DNA from 4 places in the Streptomyces sp. NPDC021212 genome. Region 3 is predicted to be linked to each of the others. Evidence: riboswitches for the same ligand, from Rfam matches in the RefSeq annotation. Region 3 holds a riboswitch; each other region holds the start of a gene.
What was found. Region 3 has a riboswitch for cyclic di-AMP ahead of ACH4SI_RS35035 (NlpC/P60 family protein). Riboswitches for the same ligand answer to the same signal wherever they lie in the genome.
Positions count from the first base shown of each region.

Region 1: linked by a shared signal. The riboswitch ahead of ACH4SI_RS21340 (M23 family metallopeptidase) and the one ahead of ACH4SI_RS35035 (NlpC/P60 family protein) in region 3 are both predicted to bind cyclic di-AMP.
Region 2: linked by a shared signal. The riboswitch ahead of ACH4SI_RS36800 (transglycosylase family protein) and the one ahead of ACH4SI_RS35035 (NlpC/P60 family protein) in region 3 are both predicted to bind cyclic di-AMP.
Region 4: linked by a shared signal. The riboswitch ahead of ACH4SI_RS14495 (M23 family metallopeptidase) and the one ahead of ACH4SI_RS35035 (NlpC/P60 family protein) in region 3 are both predicted to bind cyclic di-AMP.

Region 1 is NZ_JBIRPZ010000007.1:415,372-418,570, forward strand. It holds gene ACH4SI_RS21330 (HPr family phosphocarrier protein) at 1-8, shown strand, start outside; gene ACH4SI_RS21335 (GntR family transcriptional regulator) at 123-902, opposite strand; gene ACH4SI_RS21340 (M23 family metallopeptidase) at 1,104-1,898, opposite strand; cyclic di-AMP (ydaO/yuaA leader) riboswitch at 1,912-2,074, opposite strand; gene ACH4SI_RS21345 (M16 family metallopeptidase) at 2,299-3,199, opposite strand, start outside.
Region 2 is NZ_JBIRPZ010000019.1:31,090-34,288, reverse strand. It holds gene eno (phosphopyruvate hydratase) at 1-732, opposite strand, end outside; gene ACH4SI_RS36800 (transglycosylase family protein) at 847-1,521, opposite strand; cyclic di-AMP (ydaO/yuaA leader) riboswitch at 1,528-1,694, opposite strand; gene ACH4SI_RS36795 (transglycosylase family protein) at 1,951-2,871, opposite strand; gene ACH4SI_RS36790 (cytochrome P450) at 2,984-3,199, opposite strand, start outside.
Region 3 is NZ_JBIRPZ010000016.1:167,370-170,568, forward strand. It holds gene ACH4SI_RS35030 (L,D-transpeptidase) at 1-371, shown strand, start outside; gene ACH4SI_RS35035 (NlpC/P60 family protein) at 437-1,633, opposite strand; cyclic di-AMP (ydaO/yuaA leader) riboswitch at 1,641-1,828, opposite strand; gene pcrA (DNA helicase PcrA) at 2,012-3,199, shown strand, end outside.
Region 4 is NZ_JBIRPZ010000004.1:646,277-649,475, forward strand. It holds gene ACH4SI_RS14490 (PP2C family protein-serine/threonine phosphatase) at 1-1,215, shown strand, start outside; cyclic di-AMP (ydaO/yuaA leader) riboswitch at 1,488-1,618, shown strand; gene ACH4SI_RS14495 (M23 family metallopeptidase) at 1,630-2,808, shown strand; gene ACH4SI_RS14500 (aldo/keto reductase) at 2,996-3,199, shown strand, end outside.

The DNA.
Region 1 (3,199 bases), on a different contig from region 3:
CCGTCTGATTCCGTCCGAATCGCATTTCTGCGCGGCGGGGCCGCGGTGAACCATTACGGATCACCGCGGCCCCGTTGTTTTTCCGCCTACGGAATTTCTTTGAGCCGCCTACCGGGCTGCTGTTAATTCCGGCCACTCGCCGTGTTTACGGATTGTTTCGAAGTTCTCACCTGGGACGCGTTTCGCCATCGGTATTCGGCCAGCGAACGCTCGGTGTGCGCGGCGACGAGCTCGCGGGCCCGGTCGGCGTCACCGCGCGCGACCGCGTCCACGATCGCCCCGTGCTCCGCCCAGGACTCGACGGCGCGCACCGACGGGTCCGCGCCCCCCGTCGGGCCCGGCGCGCCCTGCACGGCCTGCGCGCCGCGCGCCGCCTGCCGGGCCGGATCCACCGCGTACACCCACGCCGTCTTGCGCCGCAGCTGCACCAGCAGTCCCGCCAGGCTCGGGCTGCCGGACGCCTGGGCGAGCGTCTCGTGGAACCAGTCGCCCAGCGAGCGCAGCTCGCCCAGCCGGCCGCGCTCCGCCCGCTCCTGGCCGAGCCGGACCAGACCGCGCAGCACCTTCAGATGCCCCTCGGTGCGGCGCTGGGCGGCCCTGGCGGCCCCCAGCGGCTCCAGCAGGGCCCGGATGTCCAGGACGTCGGCCGCCTCCTTCTCGGACGGCTGCGCGACGCACGCGCCCGCATGCCGCCGGGTGGTGACGAAGCCCTCGGACTCCAGGGTGCGCAGCGCCTCGCGGACGGGCACCCGGGAGACCCCGTAGCGCCGGGCGAGCAGTTCCTCGGTCAGCCGGCTGCCGGGCGGGCAGGCACCGGAGATGATGTCGTCACGGATCGCCGCGCACACCGCGTGTGCCGAAATCCGGCGACCGCCCTGGAGCGCGGTCGTATCCCCGTTCACTTCCGGTCCCGCATTGTCGATCCTCCGCCTCAACCCCGCGAAACGCATCCGATTGACGCGCGTTCAGCGACTCTATTCGAAGCCGCCGGGATTTCCGATGGGCGAAGGAAATTCGGGGATATTTTTTGGTCACAGCGGAGCGGGCACGCCGAAGGCCCCGTCCGGGCGCGGACGGGGCCTTTCGACAGGAGGGGCGACGGGTCAGAGGTTGACACCGTGCGAGCGCAGGTACGACAGCGGGTCCATGTCCGAGCCGTACTCCGCCGTGGTGCGGGCCTCGAAGTGCAGGTGCGGGCCGGTGACGTTGCCGGTCGCGCCGGACAGGCCGATCTGCTGGCCGGGGGTGACCTTCTGGCCGACCGAGACGCCGATCGAGGAGAGGTGGCCGTACTGGGTGTAGGTGCCGTCGTTCATCTTGATGACGACGTTGTTGCCGTAGGAGCCACCCCAGCCCGCCTCGACGACCTCACCCATGCCCACCGAATGCACCTCGGTGCCGGTGGAGGCGCTGAAGTCGATCCCGGTGTGGCTGCCGGAGGACCACAGGCCGCTGGACGCCTGGTACCCCGTGGAGACGGAGGAGCCCTCGACGGGCGAGACGAACGTGTTGAGGCGCTTGCGCTCCTCCTCACGCGCGGCGCGCTCCTTGGCGTCGCGCTCCGCCTTGGCCTTCTTCGCGGCGGCCTCGGCCTTCCGTGCGGCCTCCTGGCGGGCCACGGCCTCGGCCTTGGCCTTGGCGGCGGCGAACTCGGCGGCGCTCTGCTGCGACTGGGCCTGCGCGTCGATCTGGTCGGAGAGACCGTCGCCCATCACCATTGCCTGGCGGAGACCGGTGTCCTGGGGAGACGGCGTCTCGCCGGTCGCGGCGAGGGCCGGGCCGGCGATGCCGGCGACGACGCCCGAGGCGACCGTGGTAATGCCGGCGATGTTGGCGCCGGTACGGACGGCGGCCTGGCTGGGACGTCGGTGCTTCCCGGCGGCACGGGTGAACGCCATGTGGTGGCGCACTCCTTTCCTTCCCTCTCGCCTACCGGGTTAGCTGACGGGTTCGGAGCAGGAAGGTCTCCTACGGGCCCCTCCCCCGGCCGGGGAAGGCGTCCGATTCACCCCAGGGACGTTTGGGTCCCCGGCTCCCCTGGCACTCGCACCATGGGACTCGGCGATGACTGTCCGTGCCGCGGGTGCGGCGGTATCCGGCGAACAGCCGCACTGACGCTAAACGGGCCGCGTTTCGATCACCAAACGGTTACGGGTTTTTGTTGTTCTCGCCACAAACCAAACAGCCCTCAAATCGGGCATAAGGGAGGACCCTGGCGTCGCACTCGACGCCAGGGTCCTTGTGGTGATACGGCGTTGGGCCGGGCCCCGGGACATATCGGGCCCGCCGGAACGCGGTTCAGCCGGTGATGACGCGCACCTCTCCGATGCCGAGCGCCTTGACCGGCTCCTCGATCTTCGAGGCGTCACCCACCAGGACGGTCACCAGCCGGTCGGCGGGGAAGGCGCTCACGACCGCCGCGGTCGCCTCCACCGTGCCCGCCTCGGCGAGCCGGGCGTACAGCTGTGCCTGGAAGTCGTCCGGCAGGTGCTGCTCGACCTGGTCGGCGAGCGTGCCCGCGACGGCGGCGGCCGTCTCGTACTTGAGCGGGGCGACACCGACGAGGTTCTGCACGGCGACGTCACGCTCGGCGTCCGTCAGCCCCTCCTCCTTCAGCGTCCGCAGCACCGTCCACAGGTCCTCCAGCGCCGGGCCGGTGACCTCGGTGGCCACCGAACCGCTGATCGCCAGCAGCGAGGCGCCCGCCGAGCCGCCGCCGGCCGGCGAGGGCGGCGTGGAGCGCAGCACCTGGCCGAAGGCGCGCACCCCGTAGGTGTAGCCCTTCTCCTCGCGCAGTACCCGGTCCAGACGGGAGGTGAGGGTGCCGCCCAGGCAGTAGGTGCCCAGCACCTGCGCGGGCCAGACGCGGTCGTGCCGGTCGGCGCCGATGCGCCCGATGAGCAGCTGGGTCTGGACCGCGCCGGGCCGGTCGACGATCACCACACGGCCGGTGTCGTCGGCGATGATCGGCGGGACCGAGCCCTGCGGAGCCGGGCCGCCGGTCCAGGCACCGAGGGTGTCGGCGAGCGCCTGGTCGAGGTCGACACCGGCCAGGTCGCCGACGACGACCGCGGTCGTGGTGGACGGCCGGATGTGCGCCTCGTAGAAGGCCCGCACCGCCGCGGCGTCGATGCCCTCGATGGTCTCCTCGGTGCCCTGGCGCGGCCGGGACATCCGCGATTCGGCCGGGAACAGCTCC
Region 2 (3,199 bases), on a different contig from region 3:
ATCGAGCGCGAGCGCGATGTCCTGGCCGGGCTGGTAGCCGGCCTTCTTGATGGCCTCGACGATCAGGTCCAGGGCGTCCCGGTTGGAGTCGAGGTTCGGCGCGAAGCCGCCCTCGTCGCCGAGACCGGTGGACAGGCCCCGCTCCTTCAGGACGCCCTTCAGGGTGTGGTAGACCTCCGCACCCCAGCGCAGCGCCTCGGAGAAGGACTCCGCACCGACCGGCGCGATCATGAACTCCTGGATGTCCACATTGGAGTCGGCGTGCGAGCCGCCGTTGAGGATGTTCATCATCGGGACCGGCAGCAGGTGCGCGTTCGGGCCACCGAGGTATCGGAAAAGGGGCAGGTCGGACGCCTCGGAGGCGGCGTGCGCCACGGCGAGGGAGACGCCCAGGATGGCGTTGGCGCCGAGCGAGGACTTGTCCGGAGTGGCATCCAGGTCGAACATCGCCTGGTCGATCAGGCGCTGCTCGGTGGCGTCATATCCGACCAGCTCGGGGCCGATCTGCTCGATGACGGCGAGGACGGCCTTCTCCACGCCCTTGCCGCCATAGCGGTTCTTGTCGCCGTCACGGAGTTCGAGGGCCTCGAAGGCGCCGGTGGAGGCGCCGGACGGGACGGCGGCACGGCCGGTGCTGCCGTCGTCGAGGCCGACCTCGACCTCGACCGTGGGGTTCCCTCGCGAGTCGAGGATCTCGCGAGCTACGACGACGTCGATGGACGGCACGAGGATCTCCTTCGTATGTGTCTGCGGTAGCAGCATGAGCCTAACCGCACCGAAGCCCCGGCGGGGTGCACCGTGGGGGGCGGCACACCCGGCCGGGGCTCGTCAAGAGGGTGGGGCGGCTCAGCTCAGGTGGAGCTGCTGGCCGGGGAAGATCAGGTCGGCCTTCTGGATGACGTTCTTGTTGAGGTCGTAGAGCTTCTTCCAGCCTCCCTTGACGTCCTCGGTCTTGGCGATCTTGCCAAGGGTGTCACCGGACTTGACCTTGTACTCGCCGTCGCCCTTCTTGACCGGACCACGGGCCTCGCCGCGCGCGGCGTGCTCGGGCGCGCTGCGGGGCGCGGCCTTCTGCTTGGCGGCCGGGGCCGACTGCGAGGAGTCGGACTGGCTCTGCGACGGGGTGGACTGCGCGGGGGCGGACGGGGCGCCGCCGGCGGTCAGACCCTTGCCGCAGACCGGCCAGGCGCCCTTGCCCTGGCTGGAGAGGACCTTCTCGGCCACCTGGATCTGCTGGGCCTTACCGGCCCTGTCAGCGGTGGGAGCGTAGGCGGTACCGCCGTAGGCGGCCCAGGTGGAGGAGGAGAACTGCAGGCCGCCGTAGTACCCGTTGCCGGTGTTGACCGACCAGTTGCCGCCGGACTCGCACTGCGCGACCTGGTCCCACTGGGACGTGGTGGCGGCAGAGGCGGACGTAGCCCCGATGAGCGGGGCGGCCACGGCGGCACCGGCGAGACCGGCGAACGCTGCGATACGAGTGGCCTTGGACGGACGACGGTGCTTGCCCTGAGCGTTGGACATGTTCGTTCGTTTCCTCACCGACGCCTACGAGGTGAGCTGTCGGGTTCGGGCGTGAGTTGCCCGGCCGGGTGCGGGGTCCGCACCCTGCTTCACCCCTAGCCGTTCGGCCGATTCCGCTGGCCTCGCGGCACTTACCTTGGGTCCCCCGCTCCTGCCTTCGGCGCTGGCGCGTCGGTACCGGACGACCGCCGGCAGGACTCGGCGTGACGGTCGACGGTGCTCGCTTGGTGGCGAGCGGAAAGACGTTAAACACACCTCAGGGAAACGTTCAAACACCCTTATCGCAGCGAAGAGGTACGTTATCGATCTCACTCGGCCCACATTGGTGCAGGTGGGGCCGGGTATGGAGAGACCGGACACGAGGGACGGGCGGGAAAATGTGACGAGAGGTATGTCTCACCGGCGCCAGATCGGGCAAATCCCCCCGAACTACTGGCCCCTGATGGTGAGGTCAAGCCGCTGACCAGGGATGATGAGATCCGGATCGGCTCCGATCAGCTTCTCGTTGGACGCGTAGAGCCGACGCCAGTCGCCGCCCAATTCCTGCTTTTCGGCGATTGCTGAAAGGTTGTCACCCCGACGCACCGTGTAGCCGCCATCCGTGGGGTTTTCGACACGATCGGCCCCGCCGCGCGAGGCGCGGTCGCTCGGCCGCGCGTCTTGGTCCGACTCGCCCCGGTGCTCACCGGAGTCAGCCGGGTCCGAGGCACCCGCGGAGGGGGTCTCGGACGGGGTTTCAGAGGGAGTCTCGGAGGGTTCTTCGGAGGTCTCCCCACCGGAGGAAGGGGACGACGAGGGGTCGGACGCGCCGGAAGAAGAAGGGGACGGCGAGGGCGCGTCGTCGTCCGGCGCGGCGGGCGCCTTGGAGACATGGTTCCGCTCCACCCCGCCGGAGTCCCGGTCCGAGTCGCCGGGCTGCGGGGCCTGCTGGGAGGGGCGTGCCGTACTGCCCGGGTTCACGTCCGGGCTGTCGCCGTCGGCGGTCAGCCCGGCGTTCAGCGCACAGCTGGGCCAGGCGTCCGGGCCGCGGTCGCCGAGGATCGATTCGGCGACGGCTATCTGCTGGGAGCGGCTGGCGAGATCGGGGCGCGGGGCGTAGCCGGTGCCGCCGTACTTCTTCCACATGTCGAGGGTCAGCTGAAGACCGCCGTAGAAGCCGTTGCCCTCGTTGGCGCTCCACATCCCGGCGCTCTCGCACTCGGCGACCCGGTCCCACGTGGACGCGGGGGCGGCCTGGGCGCCGGTCGCCCCCAGGAGCGGGATGGCGATGCTCGCGCCGGTCACCCCCGCCGCGACGACGATGGCCGGAGCCTGGCGGGGGCGGCGGTGACGTCCGTTCCCGGAAAGCATGCGAATCGCCTCTCGTGTGGGGCTCGTTTGTCGGTTGAACATAGCGAGGCCACAGGATCATCACAAGCCGGTGTATTGGAGGTCACGCCACGGTCACACGCCTGATCGGATGTCACTCTCCCCAGGTCACCGGGAGGGTGCGCAGTCCACGCATGATGAGCCCGCCGCGCCAGCGCAAGGCGTCCGGCTCCACTGCCAGTCGGAGGTCGGGCAGCCGGCGCAGCAGGGTGGCGAGCGCGGTCTGTGCCTCCAGGCGGGCCAGCGGGGCGCCCAGACAGTAGTGGATGCCGTGACCGTAGCCGAGGTGCTGGTTGTCGGTGCGGCCGAG
Region 3 (3,199 bases):
GCCCCACCAACAAGGGCCGCATCGCCTGCGTCGACCTCACCCGGCAGCTCAGCTGGGTGCAGGACGGTTCGCGGCTCACGTTCGGGCCGGTGCCGGTGCGTACCGGGCGGGACAAGTACGAGACCCGCACCGGGCTGAAAAGGATCTACTGGCGGGACATCGACCACTGGTCGACGATTTACCACGTGGCCATGCCGTACAGCCAGTTCTTCGACGGCGGCCAGGCCTTCCACTCCATCGCGGGAAGCGTGTGGTCGCCACCCGGCTCCCATGGCTGCGTCAACATGCGTTCCGGCGACGCGAAGAAGTACTGGAGCCTGTTGCGGAACGGCGACGACGTGTACGTGTACGGGCGTAAGCCGGGCACGTGACCCGGAAGCGGGGGTGGCTGCCCGAGCGCGATCGCTCACCGTGCGGCCACCCCCGCTTACCGTGGCTAGGCAGGCCGCACGCTTCCGTAGATCGGCATCTCGGTGATCGGCGCCTTCTTCACCACATCGCCCGGCTTCGGCGCGTGGATCATCATCCCGTCGCCGATGTAGAGGCCGACGTGGCTGATGTCGTCGTAGAAGAAGACGAGGTCACCGGGCTTGAGGTCGGAGGTGGAGACGCGCGTGCCGACCTTCACCTGGTCGAACGTGGTGCGCGGCAGCGAGACACCGGCGGCCTTCCAGGCGGCCTGGGTGAGTCCTGAGCAGTCGTAGGAGTTGGGGCCGGTGGCGCCCCAGACGTACGGCTTGCCGAGCTGGGACTCCGCGAAGTCGACCGCCTTGGCCCCCTTGGTGGTGCTCGTGGAGGTGGACGTGGAGCCGGACGAGCCGGACGAGCCGGAACTGCTTCCGGAACCGGAAGAGGAACTGCCGCTCGACTGCTGCTCCTGCTCCTGCGCCTTCTGCCGGGCCGCGGCCTCCCGCTGCTTCTCGGCCAGCTCGGCGGCCTTGCGCCGCGCCTCCTCGGCCTTCTTCTTCTCGATCGCCGCCAGTCGCGCCTTCTCCTTGGCGGTCAGATTCGCCAGCAGCCGGCGGGCCTGCGCGAGCTTGTCCTGGACGGACTTCTTCTTGGCCTTCAGCTCTTTCTGGGTCTCGGTCAGCGACGCCAGGCTCTTGGCGGCCTCGCCGCGCTCCTTGGCGGCCTTCGCGGCCTGCGTCTGGAAGTCGTCGACGGCCCGCTTCTCCGAACCGGCCATCCGGTTCATCAGATGGGACTGGTCGAAGATGTCCTGCGGGTTGTTGGAGAAGAGCAGGCTCGCGGTCGAGGTCATGCCGCCGTTGCGGTACTGGGCCGCGGCGTAGGTGCCGAGGGTGCGGCGGGCCTCGTTGAGCTTCTCCGTGTTCTTGGCGACATCGTCCAGCAGCCGGTCGACCTTGGTGCGCTGCCCCGCGGAGCGATCCTTGGCGGCGTTGTACTGCTGGGTGGCGGTTTCCGCCTGGTGGTAGAGGGTGTCCACCTTCTCCTTGACCGCCTCGATCGACTGTGTGGCGCCGGGCTTCGGGTCGCCCGGTGCGGCGTTCGCGGTCTGGGAGAGGAGGGTGACGGACGCGAGGGCGGCGGTGGTGAATCCGACGGCCGTACGGCGCCCGGTGGAGGAGGCGGCGGTGGGTATTCGGGTCCGCGGCTTGCGGTGCGACGCCAAGGGAGGCGACTCCTTCCGTGGACCGCCTACCGGGTTAGCTGACGGGTTCGGGCGGTACGGAAGGCTGCCCTACGGCCGTGCGCGGGCGGACGACACGTCGTACGTGATGTACGCGTCGTATCGCGGCTCGGGCCGATTCACCCCGGTGTTGCGTTTGGGTCCCCGGCTCCGGCTGCCTTGCGGCGCGACCGGACTCGGCGGAGGCCGCCCGGGCCGGCGCGGTTCGCCGACGGGTGTACGAGCTGCCTGAGGGAGGACGGTAGCCAACTCGTGGGGCTCCTGTGAAGGCTGGTGGTCGTTTTGCCCGAAACCGTTTCGTGACATCCATATGCAGTCCATGCGTAGGCTGTCAGTAGGGCCGCCTAAAATCGGTGAGCGATGAGCAGCCTCTTTGACGACAGCTTCCTGGCGAACCTCGGGCCTCCGGACGAGGAGCCTCCGCCGCCCGAGGATTCCGCCTACCCGGGCCCCGCCGGCGGTTCAGGCGGTGCTTCAGGCGGTTCAGGCGGCGAGGAGGTGCCGCACCACCTCTTCACGGGCGCATTCGACGCGCCGGTGCCGAGCGGGCCCAGAGAGGCGTACTACCGGGACGGCGCGGCCCGCCCCGCCGTCGACCCGACGGCGCTGCTGGAGGGGCTGAACGAGCAGCAGCGGGCCGCCGTGGAGCACACGGGCTCGCCGCTGCTGATCGTCGCCGGGGCCGGGTCCGGCAAGACCCGGGTGCTCACCCACCGCATCGCGTATCTGCTCGGCACCCGCCAGGTGCACCCCGGCCAGATCCTCGCCATCACCTTCACCAACAAGGCGGCGGGCGAGATGAAGGAGCGGGTCGGGGAACTGGTCGGACCGCGGGCGAACGCGATGTGGGTGATGACGTTCCACAGCGCGTGCGTGCGCATCCTGCGCCGCGAGTCGAAGAAGCTGGGCTTCACCTCATCGTTCTCGATCTACGACGCCGCCGACTCGAAGCGGCTGATGGCCCTGGTGTGCCGGGATCTCGACCTGGACCCGAAGAAGTTCCCGCCGAAGTCGTTCAGCGCCAAGATCTCCAACCTGAAGAACGAGCTGATCGACGAGGAGACCTTCGCCGGTCAGGCGGCGGACGGTTTCGAGAAGACGCTCGCCGAGGCGTACGCGATGTACCAGTCGAGGCTGCGCGAGGCCAACGCCCTCGACTTCGACGACATCATCATGACCACGGTCAATCTGCTCCAGGCGTTCCCGGACGTCTCCGAGCACTACCGCCGCCGCTTCCGGCACGTCCTGGTCGACGAGTACCAGGACACCAACCACGCTCAGTACACGCTGGTGCGCGAGCTGGTGGGCACGGATGAGGAGGAGGCCGGGGAGCTGTGCGTCGTGGGCGACGCCGACCAGTCGATCTACGCGTTCCGGGGCGCCACGATCCGTAACATCCTCCAGTTCGAGGAGGACTATCCGGATGCGCGGACGATCCTGCTGGAGCAGAACTACCGCTCCACCCAGACCATCCTGAGCGCGGCCAACGCCGTCATCGAGCGCAACGAGAACCGCCGCCCGAAGAACCTGTGGACCGAGGCCGGCACC
Region 4 (3,199 bases), on a different contig from region 3:
CGTACGGGCGTCCGTACGCCCGCCCGTACGCCCGTCGCCGAGCCCCCGGGCCCGGGCGCGGCCGCCGGAGTCGTCTCCGCCGAGGAGGCCGCCCAGGTGTCCTCGGGTCGCCGGCTGGCCCGCTGGACGCCCGCCGTCCTCCTGCTCGGCGGCGTCGCCTTCGACCTCGCCACCCCGGCCCCGTACACCGCCTCCCCCTTCTTCGCCGCGGCCCCGCTGGTCGCCGCCTCCCTCTTCCCGCTGCGGCAGACCATCCTCACGACGGTCCTCGCCCTCACCGCCGTATGCCTGCTGGCGGAGCTGCACGGCGTGAAGGACCCCACCCAGGCCGCGACCGAGATCGCCACGGTGGCCACCGTCTCCCTGCTCGCGCTCGTGATCAACCGCGTCGTCCGCCGAAGCGACCGGCGGCTGGCCTCGGCGCGCGGTATCGCGGAGGCGGCGCAGCGGGCCGTGCTGCCCGTGCCGCCCGCCCGCATCGCCGGGCTGGACGTCGCGGCGCGCTACGTGGCGGCCGAGCGGTACGCCGCGATCGGCGGCGACCTGTACGCGGTGCAGGACACCCCGCACGGCGTACGCCTCATCGTCGGGGACGTCCGCGGCAAGGGGCTCCAGGCCGTGGAGGTCGTCGCGGTCCTCGTCGGCGCCTTCCGGGAGGCCGCGGAGCAGGAGGCGACGCTGGAGGGGCTCGCGGGGCGGCTGGAGCGGGCGCTGCGGCGCGAGGGCGCGCGGCGGGCCGAGCTGGAGGCGTTCGAGGGGTTCACCACCGCCGTCCTCGGTGAGATCCCGCGCGGCGACTCCACCCTCCGCCTCATCAACCGCGGTCACCCCCCGCCGCTGCTGCTGCCCGGCGACGGCGAGGTACGGCCGCTGGAGCCGGAGTCGCCCGCGCTGCCGCTGGGGATGGGCGAACTGGGCGGCTGGCCCGACCGGGTGACGGAGCTGCGGTTCCCCGAGGACGCGACGCTGCTGCTGTTCACGGACGGGGTGACCGAGGCCCGCGACCCGCACGGCACGTTCTACGTCCCCGAGGAGCGGCTGCGCGGCCTCCGCTTCACCGGACCGGGCGGGCTGCTCGACGCGCTCGTGGACGACGTGGCGCTCCATACGGGAGGGGAGGCCTCGGACGACATGGCGCTCCTCGCGGTCCGGCGCCCGCCCGGACCGAACGGAACCACGGCCCCCACTCCGCACACGGACCGTAGTCGACCGTGACGACGACGCATAACGATTGACGCACGATCAGCTCGCCGGAGGTTTTTACCAACCCTTTTCAACTGGGGTGAAACGACCCCATCTGTCCCCTGTTGCTTACTAAGTTCATGCCAAAGCTACGCGGATTCTTCAGAAGAGCTTGGAATCATGTCGCGCTCTCTATTAACGTTCGATAACGCAGCGCGGTCACACAGCCGCCGCAGGGGCGGCACCGTGCGCCGTCGCCGAATCCCGTACGTGCAGCGCCAGCACCACCCTCGACACCACGCACACCAGCAGCACCGCCAGCACCAGGGAACCGGGGAACCACCACCTTGGGGTGAATCGGGTCGAACCTGACCCGTAGGAGACCTTCCTGCTCCGAACCCGTCAGCTAACCCGGTAGGCGAGAAGGAAGGAAAGGAGTGCGCCCCGGTGGCGTCCAACAGGTCCGTACTGGACCAAGCCCCGTACCGCTCAGCGGGTACCGGCCTCGGCACGGCGACCACGTACGGAGTCGGCTTCGACGCCGGCGCCCGGCCCGCGGTCGGCCTCGGAGCCGACGGAGGACCGGATGAGTCCTCCCTCGCCAAGGAAGCCGTCTGGGACGACTGGGACGAGTGGAACCCCACAGAGGAGTCCATCGCCCCGCTGCGCGGCAAGCACCGCGTCGGCAAGCAGCGCGGCGGGGCCATGGCCCGCAGCGGCGCCGTCCTCGGCGTCGGCGTCATCGCGGCGGTCGGCGCGGGCGGCATGGCCAGCGCCAAGGACCGGCCCGCGATACCGATCTCCATGCCGGACCTCTCCCACGTCGCCGACGAGGTCAAGGCTCAGCTGCCCGCCGCCAAGGACCTGCCCGGCATCGGCTCCCTGACGGGGGACGACGAGGGCTCCCAGACCACCGCGACCGCCCTCTCCACCAGCACCACCGACTCCGGCGAGGCGCTGCGCACCCGCATCCTGCGGCAGGCCGAGAGTCAGCAGACCGCGGCCGACGACGACAGACGCGACGCCGCGGTGCGGGCCGCCGCCAAGGCCGCCGCCGACGACGCGGCGCAGGCCGCGGCCAAGGCCCGCGACCTGGCGGCGCAGAAGAAGGCCGAGGCCGCCGCCAAGAAGAAGGCCGCCGAGGCGAAGGCGGAGGCCGAGAAGGAGGCCGCCGCGAAGGCCGCGGCCGCCAAGGCCGCAGCCGCGAAGGCCGCCGCCGCCAAGGCCGCCAGCGGGTGGGTCCTCCCCGTCGCCTCGTACACCTTGACCGCGGGCTTCGGCCAGGCCGGCGACCTGTGGTCCGCCGACCACACCGGCCAGGACTTCGCCGCCCCGACCGGCACCCCGGTCAAGGCGCTGCACAGCGGCACCATCACGCAGGCGGGCTGGGCCGGTTCGTACGGCTACCGCATCGTGCTCAAGCTCGATGACGGCACCGAGCTCTGGTTCTGCCACCTGTCGTCCATGGTCGTCACCTCGGGCAAGGTGTCCGCGGGCGAGACCATCGGCCGCGTCGGCGCCACCGGCAACGTCACCGGCCCCCACCTCCACCTGGAGGTCCGGCCCGGCGGCGGTTCCCCGATCGATCCGATGCCCTGGCTGCGCGACAAGGGGCTGAACCCGTGATCGGCGCGCTGAACGTCACCCGCGTGATCCACTCGATCCGCAGGGCCCTGATGGCCCGGCTGTAACGACGGCCCCCCTCGCTCCGGCGGCTCTGGCGCTCTCTCCCCCCTTGACGCCAGGGCCGCCGGTTCCTTTTCTGCCCCCAAGGGCGGAATACACCCCTCCGTCGCGGGCGTTGGAGCAACGTATGACTGAGACCCGCAAGACCATCGGCAATCTGTCCGTCTTCCCGCTCTCCCTGGGCGGCAATGTCTTCGGCTGGACGGCCGACGAGGCCGAGTCCTTCGAGGTACTCGACGCCTACGTGGCGGCGGGCGGCAACTTCATCGACACCGCCGACGTCTACTCGGCCTGGGCCCCCGGCAACCAGGGCGGCGAGTCCGAGACCGTC